DNA from 4 places in the Paenibacillus sp. Marseille-P2973 genome. Region 1 is predicted to be linked to each of the others. Evidence: riboswitches for the same ligand, from Rfam matches in the RefSeq annotation. Region 1 holds a riboswitch; each other region holds the start of a gene.

Region 1 (3,801 bases):
CCCGCCTGGAAATACGGATCGGGAGATACCTATGCCAAGAACGCTTATTATCGCGGCAAACTGGTCTTGTTGGATATCGAACGCCAAGTCGGGGCGAAGACCATGAAGCGCATTCTCTACAACTATGCCCAGAAGTACAAATTCAAGCATCCGACTACGGCCGATTTTCAACGGGTTGTCGAGCAGACGACCGGACGGAGCTGGAAGTCATATTTTAATCAATATATATATGATGGTAAAATGGCTGATTTCTCGGTAGACCGCATTACCGTAACTCCTGTAACCAAGGATGGGAGCACGATTTACGAGTCTGAGGTGGAAATCAGCCGCAAGGGAGGAACGGCCTCCAAAATACCGCTGCTCTTCAGCTTCAAGGATGGCCATACGATCCACAAGGTGTGGAATGGCGATGGCGATCGCGTTCAGATGAAGCTGCAATATAAAGAACCCCTGGAATGGGTCCGTTTGGATCCCGAGTATTCCTTGGTGCTTGAGAACAAGCATATCAACAACTTTATTAAGGCCGAGGTCAAGGAACCTGTCAGCACACGTGCTTCTTTAAGCATCACCAAACTGCTGGAATCCCTGCTTGGCACTCTGGTCTGGTAGGCTGGACGAACAAGAATAAGGCTTATTCATAGCAGTAATGCCCACAAAACTTTTAGGAGGGAAAGTTATGACCTATGTACGAAATGGATGGGGGCTTGTCAGGAGCCAGTTTCCCTCTGTGATCATCCTGTTCCTGTACCAGCTGCTCTGGGGGCTGTTTCTGTACCGTCTGATCCATTCGGCGGTTGTGGCCGTACTGTCCAGGTACCCGGATACGCCCCCGAATGAATTGAACCGGATTCTATACTTGATCGAAGGGCAATTCGAATTAAAGCACAATCCGGAGATTCATCAGTATTTCTGGCTGCTAATCGGGATGATTGTTCTCCGTCTATTGCTGACGCCGCTGTTCCAGGCGGGTATTCTCTACGGTCTGGTTCCCCCCGAGACCCGGGCGTCCGGCCTTCCCTTCTTCCGGGGAATGAAGGAATTCTGGAAGCCCGTCACTCTCTTCTTTCTGTTGGAGCTCGCGCTGCTCTCCCTGCCGGGAATTTGGATCGTCCCGGATTTATACGCCCTCTTGCCCCGTCTCCTTACGTCAGGCGACAGGCTCGCTCCCCTTTTGACCCTTTGTGGATATTTGCTGGGGTGGGTGGTTTACGGTTGGCTTGTCCGGCAAATCCTGCTGTTCGCCCAGTTCGGGTATCTGTTTAAGGCCGGCGTCTGGGGCTCCCTGATGCTGAGCATGAGGTATCTATTGCCGGGGATCGCCATTTCCCTTATTCTCGGAGCTGCCGGCGCCGCCTTGTTCCTTTTGTTCGGAACGGCCTCCTGGATTTGGACAGGACTGATTGCTTTAATTCTGCAACAAACCTATCCTTTCATTCGCAGTCTATTTCAAATTTGGACTCTAACCTCTCAATATCAGCTTTGGCATACCAAATCACAAAAAAGTTAAATTTTTTTCATCTTTGTCCTTCCTTGTGCCACAAGGCCTCCGAGCTTATTCGGGGGTCTTGTCCTGCGTTTTCCCCTCTCAAACTCGCTAAATAACCATTGCCAAAATATACTGGCCTTTGTTACAATAACAACAGCACAATTTCAGTAACAGTTTTGTAATTATTTTTGTCACTATTAGCAGGAGTCTTCTGCTGGGTGTCGAATAAGTAAGTAGTCAGGTGTAAATTACAGCCGAATTCCCTTCACGGGGAACGGGGGAACCACTTTGGGTGAATTGATCTCGCAAGAGAGGGATCATAGGGGACCTTCAACCGAATCCTTAAGCTAACCTCGTAGGCATTGGAAGGAGCATTTCCTTGAAAAAACAGTTAACCGCAGCAGCCGTAAGTCTTGCAATACTTTTCTCCATCGGAACTGGTAGCGCTTTCGCAGATTCCAAATTGGACACCACGATTGAAAAAGCTCTGGGAAGCGATTATGTTTCCGGCGGAACTACCACCTCTGGCTTTGACTGTTCCGGATTCACTATGTATGTCTTTTCGAAAATCGGAATTAAATTGCCGCACCAATCAGGCTCCCAGTACAAGATGGGAACCGCTGTAGAGAAGAAAGAACTGATCGCTGGCGATCTGGTGTTCTTCAACACTTCAGGCAAAGGTGTGTCTCATGTTGGTGTTTACGTCGGTGACGGCAAGTTTGCTCATGCTTCCTCCTCCAAAGGAGTTATCATCAGCAAATTGAGCGATAAATATTATGTCGAGCGCTATGTTGGCGCCAAGCGCATTATGAGCACTGATAAGTTCGAAGAAGTTACAAGCGATACTCAAGATCATGATGATGTAGAATAGTAACGATGAAGCCCGCAGAGATTCTTTATGGATCGCAATCTGCGGGTTTTTTCTTTTATTTAAACCGTCGTCCTAGGAAACATTACCCGGAGAGGACGGGATATACAGGACAAATTAACTTATTTATTCAAAAATAACAAAACAAACTTGCAAACCCGCGTTGATGTTTGGTAAAATGACCAGAGTAAATGGTAACAACTTTGTAATCACTGTTGTAACGTCGTAATCACTGTTGTAACGTCGTAATTTTTCGGGTGCATTCAACAAAGACTAGCCGAATTCCCGGCACCCGGGAAACGGGGGAACCACATTGGGTGAATTGATTTCGTTACATAGGGATCATAGGGAACCTTCAACCGAATCCTCAAGCTAACCTCGCAGGCCTTGGAAGGAGTTTAACATCTTGAGAAAGACATTCGCAGCAGCAGCAACGAGTTTAGCTATTTTGTTCACCATGGGGACAGGAAGTGCCTTTGCGGACACCACATTGACCAGCGTCGTTAAATCCGTGTACGGAACACCTTACAAATACGGAGGCGTCACGACCAACGGTTTTGACTGTTCCGGATTTACAAGATACGTGTTCAAGAAAATGGGCGTTGATCTTGCCCGCGTCTCTACCGCTCAGTACAAGCAAGGTACCCCGGTGGCCAAGAGCCAGTTGAAAGCGGGAGACCTCGTATTCTTCAACACCCTGGGCAAAGGTAAAGTGTCCCATGTGGGCGTCTACCTGGGAGACGGAAAATTCGCTCATGCCTCTTCTTCCAAAGGAATCAGAACAGACAAATTAAGCAACACTTACTATAAAACACGTTATGTCGGGGCAAAAAGAATTTTGAGCGCAGACAGCTATTCCAGCTTTGCCAAAGAATCCTGATCACCCCTGATAGGTTGAGGCCCTCACCTCAACAGCTCGCTTGACCGCACTTGATTCTTGCCGGAATCAACGCGGTCTTTTTTCTTTCCTTCATCTTATTCATATAACGAAGGAATCGATCAAAAGGTTTCTTGGATAAAACCCATTCCAAAAATATTTTTTCCGTTCTCGTTCTCTAACACTCCATATCCTATCTTCCCTATATCCAAAATTTACCCGTTATGCGGATGCCTAAACAGGAAATTTTTAATTTACGCATTTTTTTTGCCTGCCTTCGATTTCTGGCCCCTCTTCCTCCACAAAGCCTTTACAACCAATAAAAATCCCGTTAGAGTGAGGTTAAAAAGAACTACAGCCATATGGGTAGCCGCATAGGCATTCCTATCGTTTAAGGAGGCGCAAAAATGGAAAAACCAATCGCACCATTTCGAATCGTACCCATGGAAGAAAGCCATGGCGCAGATATCAGTACTTGGCGTTACGATTCTCCCTACGATATTTATAGCTGGCTTCCCTGGGAACAGATGAAGGCGCTCGATGTGGAATTTGGGAATCCCGTTTTAAGGG
Region 2 (3,801 bases), on a different contig from region 1:
TCCGTGCCGGGATCCAGGGCGTAGACCGGGGGCAAGGAGAAGCAGCTCGGTCCCTAGGCATGAATCGCTGGATGTCCTTGCGTTTTATCATTATTCCGCAGGCGATCAAGTCGGTGCTGCCCGCAATCGGGAATGAGTTTATTACGATTATTAAGGAATCTTCGATCGTATCCTTTATCGGTATTACGGAGCTGATGTTCCAGTCCGGTGCTGTAGTTACGATCACTTACGACGGCATGACGCCGTATCTGATCGTAGCGGTTATGTACTTTATTCTGACATTCACACTGTCCCGTATTTTGGGTCTGTTCGAAAGGAAGTTGAAAGCCAGTGATCACCGTTAAAAATTTGCATAAAAAGTTCGGCCAGCTTCACATTTTGAAGGGGATCGATCTGGAAATCGCCAAAGGAGAGGTCGTCGTTGTGATCGGCCCCAGCGGCTCGGGGAAGAGTACCTTTCTCCGCTGTTTGAATCTTCTGGAGGAACCAACCGAGGGCGAGATCACGTTCGAAGGGGAATCCATTACCGGTAAACGCCACAATATCAACAAAACCCGCGAAAAAATGGGCATGGTGTTCCAGCAGTTTAATTTGTTTCCGCATAAAAATGTGATCGATAACATCACGATGGCTCCCATCCGCGTAAAAAAAATCGAGAAGAACAAAGCGGAAGCTTTGGCCATGGACCTGTTGCGCACGGTCGGACTGGAAGACAAGCGGGACGCTTATCCTTCCCAGCTGTCGGGCGGACAGAAGCAGCGGATCGCGATTGCCCGCGCGCTCGCTATGGAGCCGCATGTGATGCTGTTCGATGAGCCGACCTCCGCGCTTGATCCGGAGATGGTCGGAGAGGTGCTGGACGTGATGAAGAACCTAGCCGACAAGGGGATGACGATGGTCATCGTCACGCATGAAATGGGCTTTGCCCGCGAAGTTGGGGACCGGATTCTGTTTATGGATCAGGGTGTCATTATGGAGCAAGGGACTCCGCAGGAGGTCTTTGGTTCGCCGAAGAATCAGCGGACCAAGGATTTTCTCAGTAAAGTGCTGTAACTTAACTCTATAACATGAATGAACCGCCGGAGAACGTTCGGGCGGTTTTTTTGAGTTCGATCGCTTTTACAGAATTGTAATCACATCATCGGCGAAAATAGTGCGATTGGCTGCTACTTAACGCATCATGGAAACATTTGCTTGCCCTATTGGTTACAAAATTGTGATATATTGATTAGGCCAAAACCTGCCAGCGCAGGTGCGGGGGACGATTTTCCGATTTGCTGTACCCGTCAAATGACGAGAACACGGCTATCTTGGGGTGAAGCGAAGTAAATGCGCAGGGGCCTATCCTTTTTTCCCTAACCCGACAACTAACTCCGCAGGCGATAGTAGAAGGAGGACATCATGAATAAGCATACTAAATTAGCACGCGCCGTTAAGGCGACAATTATTGCAGTCGGATTGGCAGGAGCTTTGCAGTCGGTACCTGTCCATGCGGATTCGATACATAAAGCGAAGGAAGGAGACACCTTTTACCTTCTGGCTAAACAATACGGCGTGGATATGAACAAGCTGATTACAGCGAATCCATCCATCAAAGCATCGAATATTTACGGCGGCCTGGATATCGTTATCCCTGGAGAAGGATCCAAAGCCCTTATGTCAACAGCTTCTGCAAGCGCAAAGGAAAACATAATTCCTCAGCCGTTATCAGCCGTAAAAGTCTCAAGTGCGGATAAGACCGTAGAGGCTTGGGGCAAGAACTTCTCTTACTCCAAAACCGTGGAGGTTAAGGCCACGGCATATTCTTCCGCAGCGAGCGAGAACGGAAAGTGGGGAGCCGTTGATTACTTCGGCAAACCGTTGCAGTTGGGGACCATCGCCGTTGACCCGAAAGTAATTCCTATGGGCACTAAAGTGCTTGTTACGGGACATAGCCATTCCAATCTGCCGAAAAACGCCTTCGTTGCGACCGCAACCGATCAGGGCAGCGCGATCAAAGGGAACCGCATTGATATATTCATTCCGGGCAGTCCGCAAACCGTTAATGAGTTCGGATTTCAGGACGTTAAACTGTATATTTTAGATAAATAATTGAATGCGGCAGCTCCCAAGGGAGCTGCTTTTTTAATTCCTACTCTCCGTTATTTGTACTTCTTCGTTTGCAGAAGCTCGGGAAGAGTCACAAAGTGATAGCCTTTTGCTTTCAACGTCTGAATGATCTCAGGCAGCGCCTGAATCGTTCCGGATAAATCCGACCCCGTTCCCCCTCCGGCATGCTGTAATACAATAGAACCCGGGCCTGCGGCCTTGAGGACGTTCTGTTTCACCTTCTCCGAATCGAGTCCTTTCCAATCCAGCGAATCGACATTCCAGTTCACGATAATATAACCGCTTTTCTTGGCCCACTTAACTTGTTCCTCGTTAATTTCTCCATATGGCGGGCGTATCAACTTGGGCCGATAACCAACGAGATTAGCGATAATATTCTCGGTTCGCAAAATTTCGTTTTGAAACTGACTTCGCGAGCGGTTTTTGAACAAAGCATGGCTAAAGGAATGGTTGCCGATGATGTGGCCGTCCCGGTGAATGGCCCTCAGCAGCTCCGGATGCTTCTTCGCCCGGTGCCCGACGACGAAAAAAGTCGCTTTGACTCCTTCTTTGCGAAGTGCAGCCAATACCTGGGGCGTAAACCGCGGATCGGGCACATCGTCAAAAGTCAGGGCGATCTGTTTCACTTCTGGACCGCGGAATTTAAAGGTTTCGGAATATTTTCGCCGAAGCTCTCCCAGATTTAAGGGCTTTGCGGAAGCAGGTGCGGTATCCAATGAATCAGTATCCTCTGTTAAGGGGCCTTTCGTAGTAAACGCATTGGAGGAGTCGGGGAATAAGCAGAGGATACAGCAAAACAAAGCCGTCATGACGGCGCAGATTCCAGCGGAGATCATCCGCCGTTTGGTCGATCTAGACATAGCAAATCCTCTCCTTTTACCCGGAAACCGTATTATAAATTGGTATGCCCAGAAAACTGGCTAATTATGTGTATTATGCAAATGTGAGGTTTATCACAGACTCGGATAGCTGAAAAATTGCATCTTAATATGAAGCAAGGAGCAGCAAACAAAGTGGCGTTATTCGGGAAGGAGAGAGAATTTTGTCGGAAGTATTGGCTAATGAGCAGGTAGCAGAAGGCGTTTATCGACTCGCCGTGGCGGGACAATTCGCCGGAACAATGGGTCAATTTTACATGCTGCGGGCATGGGATCACTATCCTCTGCTTTCCAGACCGCTAAGCATTTTTAACGTAACCGCGGAATACGTGGAATTTCTATATTTAGTGGCCGGAGAAGGAACGGAAATGTTCTCAAAGTTGAGAAAAGGGGATTCTATCTCCTTGGAGGGCCCGCTGGGTAACGGTTTTTCGAGACCTTCAGGGAAGACGGCGTTTGTTGGTGGAGGTATCGGTATTGCTCCATTTTATTATGCCTTAGGGCAAATTCCTGATGCAGACGTATATTTAGGCTTCAGCAGAGAGGCTTACATGGTAGATGAATTCCGGGCCGGAACCACGGGGCAAGTGGTAGTGAACGTGGGCGGAATTATTTTGGATGAGGTAGATTTTAATGCTTATGACACGATCATTGCCTGCGGCCCGCACAAGATGCTGGAAGCCGTGCAACGGAAGCAGGCTGATTCCGGAACAAAGGCGGAGGTTTATGTGTCGCTTGAGAATCGGATGGCGTGCGGGATCGGGGCCTGTCTCGTATGCAGTGTCCAGTGCCGCGATGGACGAAAAAAGGCCTG
Region 3 (3,801 bases), on a different contig from region 1:
CCCGGTATGAGCATAAACCGTAGTGCTCCGGCCTTCATTGCCGAATTCGTCGAAGGCCCTTGCCTCCAGACTGGAGGTCCGGTTACCGAGATTTTTGGCGTCCCATTTGAATTGATAGTGGTTCCCGGTTTGCTTTGCTTTCATCCATGGCCCGCCGTTGATTCGAATCTCTACCAGCTCAACGGAATTCTTGGCGTCGACGGTGATTTTTACAGGGACCGAGCCGTGGACGGTTTCATCGTCCGAAGGATTTGTAATCTTCACAACAGGGAGGCTGGCTTCGGGATTATTGACATACACCGATGTCGTAGCCGTGGAGATTCCATAACGAGACGAACTCTGCACTCCCTTGGCAATCAGCGAGATGTTGCCGTCGTATTTGGATACGTCGACATCCGCATACCAAGTGCCGCTTTCGGGTCCATTTAAGTCCTCTCTTACGGAGTTAAGCTGTTCGGTTCCATTAATAATCAATTTGATGTCATAAGTTTCGGTATACCCTCCCGTAACCCGCAGCCATCCCGGAGGTACCTGATCACCTTCCGCCGGAGAATCGATGGTCAGCATGGATTCGGCGTGAGCGTAGGGGATCTGAGCCACGAGGATAAAAGAGAAGCAAAGGAATAGAGAAGCAGTCAACCCTTTGAAAATCAATGAACCTACAACTTGATTCAATAAGGCTTTCTTTTGTTGACGAATCGGCATGAATACCCCTCGCTTTCTATCCGGAATAATTGTAAACGTTTACAATTGTATTGTAGCCGTAGTATTTTTCTTAGGGCAATAACCGTTTAATGACCTTTAATATAATGGAATGAAAAATGAAGCATTAAAGAGATATGACGTAAATGAGAGAGTTTAACCATTATGAAAACGCTCCCGTTTCATATATTTGGCAATTGCAAACTGTTTTTAGACGGTTGCCTGACTTTACTGGATTCGGCGCCGGAGTTATGATTCAATCCATGAAACAAATATCATACCATTTGTCGATCGCTGAATTTCCCGGAAACGGGAAAACGGGGGAACCAAATTGCGGCGCATCTATCTTGGCTCCAAGGCCAAGAAGCCGTTTCGTTCGTTTGCGGTCTTTAATGTGAGAGTTAAAGACCGCAAACGGACAGGGGTGAATCCCGGACGGAAACCATGGATTCCGTTCGGGTAGGGCGACTCTCACCGCCCGAATCCGACAGCTAACTTCGTAAGCGTGGATGAAGAGAGGATGGGTGAACTGTCAGCCGTATGAGTAGGCCACAGAGCGCCAAGGTGCCTCTGTGGTTTTTTATTGCCTAAACTGAAAAATTGACTGAAATTGTTATGAAAAATCGAAATGAATAATAATGTCTTTTTCGCTGAATTCTGCGAACGCAGAAGCGGGGGAACCAACGAAACGCCGATCTGGGATCGGAACGTTTCATGGGGTGAATCGCCGGAAATATCCTTAATTTCCAGCGTAGGGCGACTCTCGCGCCCGAATCCGACAGCTAACCTCGTAAGCGTAATTGGGAGAGGCAACCGCCATAAGCCCACCATGGTTATGAACACCATGCCAGAAGCTGCGGAAAGGTTCCTTCCTTTCCTGCGGCTTTTTTGCTGTGCAAAGTACTGGAATGAGCTTACTAGTAAAGTCTACCTCACCAGGAGGGGCTTTAGGTCTTGCTATTATCTGAGGGAGGAAACAAAGGTGGAGGAAGATTGTATCCTCATTGCTGCGCCAAATCAGGCAGGGCTGAATTTTGTACGGCTGCTGTTGTCTAAGCGGCGGAATGTTGCGGTTCTCGTGAACAACAAAACTGAGGAGAAACGGGCTCGTAAATTGGGGACGGTTCAAGTGATCCGGGTGAAGACGGAGGATGAGAAAACTTGGAGGATTCCCGAATTTCGGATCGGGAGGGTCTTTATTTTTGAAACTACGCTAACTTTAACATGTCGATATTTGCAGTTATGCCGTCAATGGACATCGAGTCCAATAATCGTGATTACGCCGGAGCGGCATCCGAGAATGATTTACAAGGGCCTTGGAGCGACTTATGTGATTCATTCCGGTTCCTGCGAGGTCGGATTTTTAGCAAACGGCATTCCGGAAACCGGGGATTAACAGGAATTAAAGGAGGGGGATACGCCATGATAGGGATCGGGTTGGTCGTCCTGTTCGTATTTCTTTATTTGATCTATGCCTTGATTCATCCTGAGAAATTTTAAAAAGCCTACTTTTGAGGGGGATCCCAATGGATTTAGTGCAAATGTTAGTTGTGATCGGCGTCATCATTGTACTGGTGAAACCGCTGGGCACTTATTTATACCATGTGTTTTCCGGGGAATCGAACCGTACCGACAACATATTCGGAGGTTTCGAAAGACTGATCTATAAGCTGGTCGGTTTCAAACGCCGTGAAGGCATGAGCTGGAAAAAATACGCCTTTAGCATGATTGTGACGAACGCCGTTCTGGTGGGAGTAAGCTATTTGGTTCTGCGGATTCAGCAGTTTCTTCCTTTGAATCCTAATGGGATGGGAAACATGGAATCGTCGCTTTCATTCAATACGGTCATCAGCTTTATGACCAATACGAACCTACAGCATTATAGCGGGGAGTCTGCTCTATCCTATTTCTCACAAATGGCCGTCATTACGATGATGATGTTTACTTCGGCCGCCAGCGGTCTGTGCGTAGCAATATCATTTATCCGCGGTTTGACGCAGAGAGGGCAAACGCTCGGAAACTTCTTTGAAGATTTTACAAAAGCCCATGTCCGGGTATTTCTACCGGCAGCTTTGCTCGTTACCCTAATTCTCGTGGCACTGCAGGTTCCACAGACGTTGGATCCGACCTTGACGGTTCATACGCTGGATGGCGCGTTACAGCGAATTTCGATGGGGCCCGTCGCCTCGCTCGAGTCGATCAAGCATTTGGGGACGAACGGCGGGGGATTTTTCGGAGTAAACTCCGCACATCCGTTTGAGAATCCGAACGGTTTGAGTAACGCCGTGGAAATGTGGTCGATGTGGATGATTGGTGCCGCGTTGCCATACACATTCGGGTTGTTCGCCAAGAATAAGAAACAAGGCTGGGTCATTTTCTCCGCCATGATGATTCTATTTCTCGTCTTTTTATCCACCGTCTATTTCTCGGAAAAAGCGGGTAACCCGGCAATCAACGCACTGGGTATCGACGCTGCGCAAGGAAGCATGGAAGGGAAGGAAGTTCGCTTCGGGATCGCCGGATCCACGCTGTTTACCACTGTAACGACGGCCGCTACGACAGGGAGCGTCAACAATATGCATGATACTCTGACGCCGCTCGGCGGGATGGTTCCGCTGGTACAAATGATGCTGAACGTCGTATTCGGCGGAAAAGGCGTCGGCCTTATGAACATGATGATGTACGCCATTCTAGGAGTGTTTATTTGCGGGCTGATGGTCGGCCGGACGCCGGAATTTCTGGGCCGCAAAATCGAGGCCAAGGAAATGAAGCTGATCGCCATCGCGATTTTGGCGCATCCGTTTATCATTCTTGTGCCGACTGCAATCAGTTTTATGACGGATCTGGGGCACAGTGCAATCACGAACCCCGGTTTCCATGGTTTATCCCAGGTGCTGTATGAATACACCTCCTCTGCCGCAAATAACGGGTCCGGCTTTGAAGGGCTGGCGGACAATACGCCGTTCTGGAACATTATGACCGGGTTGGTCATGCTGTTTGGGCGTTATGTTTCCATCATAGCCTTGTTGGGCGTTGCGGGTTCACTAATGGCCAAGGAGCCGATTCCGGAAACGATCGGTACCTTGCGTACCGACAACC
Region 4 (3,801 bases), on a different contig from region 1:
TGGAAATGATCGACGACATCCGCGTCGCATTCAAGGACGTGGGGCTCAATCCGGATTACGATCTGGAAATTGATTTTCCGACCGATCTGCCTTATGATGTGTTTCGTCCGGACGGGGAATTTAGGGACAAGCACATCCTTCTATTGGACCGGCAGGAGCAGATCCGGGAAATCTCCGAGGTTTCGGACATTGTGCGTTCCATAAGCGGACTGCACCGGGGGAAATATCATTTGTACTATCCCGATAATAAAATTGCGCCGGTTATCGAACGGCTTCCGGAGCATATTCACGAAATATTTAAGCAAACCACATAAGAATACACCTAAGGAGGTAACAGCATGGAGTTATTTGATACGCACACGCATATGGATGCGCCGCAATTCGACGGCGACCGTGAGGAAGCGATTCATCGCGCTTTGGAACAAGGGGTAACGCGGATGATTAATATCGGTTTTAACCGCGAGACCATTCCGACTACGATGAAGCTGGCGGAGTCGTATGAATTCATTTATGCGGCGGTCGGCTGGCACCCGCAGGATGCGATTACGATGAAGGAAGAGGATTTGGACTGGATTGCAGAACTCTGCAAACATGAGAAGGTTGTGGCGATCGGCGAAATCGGACTCGATTATTACTGGGATACCTCGCCAAAAGACGTGCAGCATGAGGTTTTTCGGAAGCAAATTCGCCTCGCCCGCGAGTTGAAAATGCCGATTTGTATCCATAACCGGGAAGCCCATGAAGATGTCGTCCGCATTCTGCGGGAAGAGAAGGCGAACGAGATCGGCGGCGTCATGCATTCCTATTCGGGAAGCTGGGAAATTGCCAAAATGTGTCTGGATTTGGGATTCCATTTGTCGTTTGGCGGACCGATCACGTTTAAAAATGCAAAGCAGCCTAAAGAGGTGTTGGCGAAGACTCCAATGGACCGATTGTTGATCGAAACGGATTCCCCTTATTTAACACCACACCCTTTTCGTGGGAAAAGGAATGAGTCCGGACACGTCCGTTTGGTCGCCGAGGCTGCTGCCGAGTTAAAAGGGGTATCTCTCGAAGAAATCGCCGAAATTACCACCCGAAATGCGCTGGAACGATTTGGAATTCGGTGAAATCGGGAGCAAAAGCGGTGAAAAAAGAAGCAATCGCGAAAGATTAATGCTTTTTAACTAATTAGCAAGAGATTATTACATTTTTTTAACCATTTATTAAAATAAACGTTGTTGATTCGTCCTTTACAACATGCATCGAAACAGGATAGAATCTTTTCAGTAATCGATTTGGGGTCGCTCATTTGCAGTTGGCGATTCCGGTTACATGGTTCCATGAACCAGTCTCGCTTAATCTCCACTTGTGGGGAACGGGGGAACCAAGTACGACACGCCGGGAAGGCCCGGCCAGATCGTAATTGATTTCTTTTTGGGTCATTGGGGTGAATTCAAGGTCATTGCGCCATGAGCGAATGAACTGAGGAAGGGCGGCACTCTCGCGTCCTAACCCGACAGCTAACCTCGTAAGCGTACATTGAGAGGGCAAACTCGTGCATCCTATTACACCAAGACATTCGGAAGCCACGAAAGAGAGCCTCTTACTCTTTCTTTGGGCTTCTTTTGTTTTTGAATAAAAGTAATAGGGTCATCATACTGTGTTAAACAGGAGGTGACGGTGCCGGGCAGACTGGGGCAGGATGCGAAGTGCAGCTCATTCAAAGTGCATTTCGTAAAAATGAATTGTAGTCACGTCATATGTATCATGAATCGACCTAGACGGCGGGACTATGTAAGGAGGACGGAAGAAATGGGCTTTTTCCGCAAAAAGGAATCCCATGAATCGCGCTCATCCAGCATGTCTTACGCAATGCGGTGGAAACAAGAACATTTACGTCAAATTTCGGTTATCGGATTGTTGGCCATCGCGGTAGTACTCATCATCCTGATTTGGTCTTACAGCCAGAACAATAAAAAGATTTACTTGGTTGTTGACGGGCAAAGTCAAAAAATCGAAACCCGTCATTCGCTGGTCAATCAAGTACTGGAAGAACAGTCCATTGTGTTGGGTCCCGAGGACGCGGTATCGCGGCCGCTCGCTAGCTCCATCCAAGATGGCAACCGGATTGTCATTGTACGCGCGGTTCCGGTAAACGTGAGTGTGGACGGCACGAGCAAAGTGCATTTTACAACCAAGGACAGTGTGCAGGAAACGATTGAAGAGCTCGGCGTTACTATGGGGCAGGAGGATAAAATCACTCCGGCTTTGACCAGTAAGGTGTCGGCGAATTTAGATATTAAAATCGTCCGTGTCACCAAACATAAGGTACAGACCAAAGAAAGCGTACCTTTTACCGTCGTGAAAACATCGGACAATACTTTGCTTAAAGGGAAAACTAAAGTAGTGGCCCCGGGAAGCGAAGGTGTAGTCGTCCACAACATCGAAAAGGTATATGAGGACGGAAAATTCGTGTCAAAGCAATGGCTCGGCAAAGAAGTTGAAAAAGCAGCTTCGCCGAAGGTAGTCGCCGTAGGCACGAAGAAACCGACAGCCGTTGCGTCCGCCAGCATTTCCCGCACTTCGAACGCGGTGAATATCAGCGGGCTTACGACGAAAGGCGGCGTCTCGTTTAAATATAAAAAAGTACTTAAGAACGTAACTTTGACCGCTTATTCCGCCGAAGAAGACGGGATCGGTACGAAGACGGCTTCCGGTACCCGAGTCACGGAAGGAAGAACGATCGCGGTCGATAAGAGCGTCGTTCCTTTGGGCTGGTGGGTTTATATCGAAGGCATCGGCTTCCGTAAGGCCGAAGATACCGGCGGTGCCATCAAAGGCAACAAGATGGACGTTTATTACGACTCCCTGAAATCCGCGAAAAACTTCGGACGGAAAAAGGGCCGGACGGTGTATGTAATCGGTCCGACCAAGCCGGAGTTGAACTAACCGGGCGCGTTTACTTTGCTCAGGGAATGATATACTATTAGGATGATGAATAAGACACGGATAAGAAGAGGATGAATTCCTCTTCTTTTTGTTGTAATACAACCATTTTATTGCGGAAAGGTATGGGGCAACATGATTAAGGAGGTCATTGTGGTGGAAGGCCGCGACGATACCGTGGCGGTGAAACGGGCCGTTGAAGCCGACACCATTGAGACCGGGGGATCCGCGATCAATGAGGCGACGTTACGCAAAATCGCGCTCGCGATGGAACGCCGCGGGATTATCATCTTCACGGATCCGGACCACGCGGGGGAGCGAATCCGCAAAATCGTAGCGAACCGGGTGCCGGGCTGCAAGCACGCTTTCTTGCGGGAGGCAGATGCGACGAAGGGCGATGACATCGGTGTGGAGAATGCTTCGCCGGAAGCGATCCGTGAGGCGCTCTCCCGCGTCCGGAGCGAGGTGGTAGGAGCGTCGGAAGAAGCGCAGGATCAAATCGACTGGGAGGATTTGATCGGCGCCGGACTGATCGTACATCCCGAGGCTGCCGCCCGGCGGCGCTTTATGGGGGAACGGCTGGGAATAGGGTATTGCAACGGCAAACAGTTTTATAAGCGGCTGGCTATCTTCCGGATTAGCCGGGAGGAATTTGCGGCTGCACTGGCGGAGTTGGAGAAAGAGAATGAAAGAGGCGAATAACCGATGACCATGAGAGAAGATGTATCTACACCGCGCCGGACGAAGGAAATTATTCAGAGGCACGGTTTTTCATTTAAGAAGAGCCTCGGTCAGAACTTTCTGATCGATCAAAATATACTGGGCAAGATTGTGGGCGCGGCCGGCCTGGACGAGTCCAAGGGAGCATTGGAA

Evidence for each region. Region 1 has a riboswitch for cyclic di-AMP ahead of KB559_RS20725 (C40 family peptidase). Riboswitches for the same ligand answer to the same signal wherever they lie in the genome.
Region 2: it holds a riboswitch for cyclic di-AMP, as region 1 does, so the genes downstream of both, KB559_RS04890 (3D domain-containing protein) here and KB559_RS20725 (C40 family peptidase) in region 1, are expected to answer to the same signal.
Region 3: it holds a riboswitch for cyclic di-AMP, as region 1 does, so the genes downstream of both, KB559_RS19255 (hypothetical protein) here and KB559_RS20725 (C40 family peptidase) in region 1, are expected to answer to the same signal.
Region 4: it holds a riboswitch for cyclic di-AMP, as region 1 does, so the genes downstream of both, KB559_RS22660 (3D domain-containing protein) here and KB559_RS20725 (C40 family peptidase) in region 1, are expected to answer to the same signal.

What each region holds. Positions count from the first base shown of each region.
Region 1 is NZ_JAGQEH010000014.1:34,976-38,776, reverse strand. Features, by position in the region: gene KB559_RS20735 (M1 family metallopeptidase) at 1-609, shown strand, start outside; gene KB559_RS20730 (hypothetical protein) at 677-1,507, shown strand; cyclic di-AMP (ydaO/yuaA leader) riboswitch at 1,729-1,863, shown strand; gene KB559_RS20725 (C40 family peptidase) at 1,866-2,357, shown strand; cyclic di-AMP (ydaO/yuaA leader) riboswitch at 2,620-2,756, shown strand; gene KB559_RS20720 (C40 family peptidase) at 2,761-3,234, shown strand; gene KB559_RS20715 (GNAT family N-acetyltransferase) at 3,639-3,801, shown strand, end outside.
Region 2 is NZ_JAGQEH010000002.1:295,962-299,762, reverse strand. Features, by position in the region: gene KB559_RS04900 (amino acid ABC transporter permease) at 1-344, shown strand, start outside; gene KB559_RS04895 (amino acid ABC transporter ATP-binding protein) at 331-1,053, shown strand; cyclic di-AMP (ydaO/yuaA leader) riboswitch at 1,222-1,397, shown strand; gene KB559_RS04890 (3D domain-containing protein) at 1,402-2,091, shown strand; gene KB559_RS04885 (polysaccharide deacetylase family protein) at 2,142-2,969, opposite strand; gene KB559_RS04880 (dihydroorotate dehydrogenase electron transfer subunit) at 3,152-3,801, shown strand, end outside.
Region 3 is NZ_JAGQEH010000011.1:77,269-81,069, forward strand. Features, by position in the region: gene KB559_RS19250 (Ig-like domain-containing protein) at 1-705, opposite strand, end outside; cyclic di-AMP (ydaO/yuaA leader) riboswitch at 985-1,223, shown strand; cyclic di-AMP (ydaO/yuaA leader) riboswitch at 1,341-1,514, shown strand; gene KB559_RS19255 (hypothetical protein) at 1,685-2,098, shown strand; gene KB559_RS25605 (potassium-transporting ATPase subunit F) at 2,125-2,202, shown strand; gene kdpA (potassium-transporting ATPase subunit KdpA) at 2,229-3,801, shown strand, end outside.
Region 4 is NZ_JAGQEH010000019.1:13,126-16,926, forward strand. Features, by position in the region: gene KB559_RS22645 (HD domain-containing protein) at 1-314, shown strand, start outside; gene KB559_RS22650 (TatD family hydrolase) at 339-1,109, shown strand; cyclic di-AMP (ydaO/yuaA leader) riboswitch at 1,325-1,533, shown strand; gene KB559_RS22660 (3D domain-containing protein) at 1,795-2,931, shown strand; gene rnmV (ribonuclease M5) at 3,064-3,630, shown strand; gene rsmA (16S rRNA (adenine(1518)-N(6)/adenine(1519)-N(6))-dimethyltransferase RsmA) at 3,634-3,801, shown strand, end outside.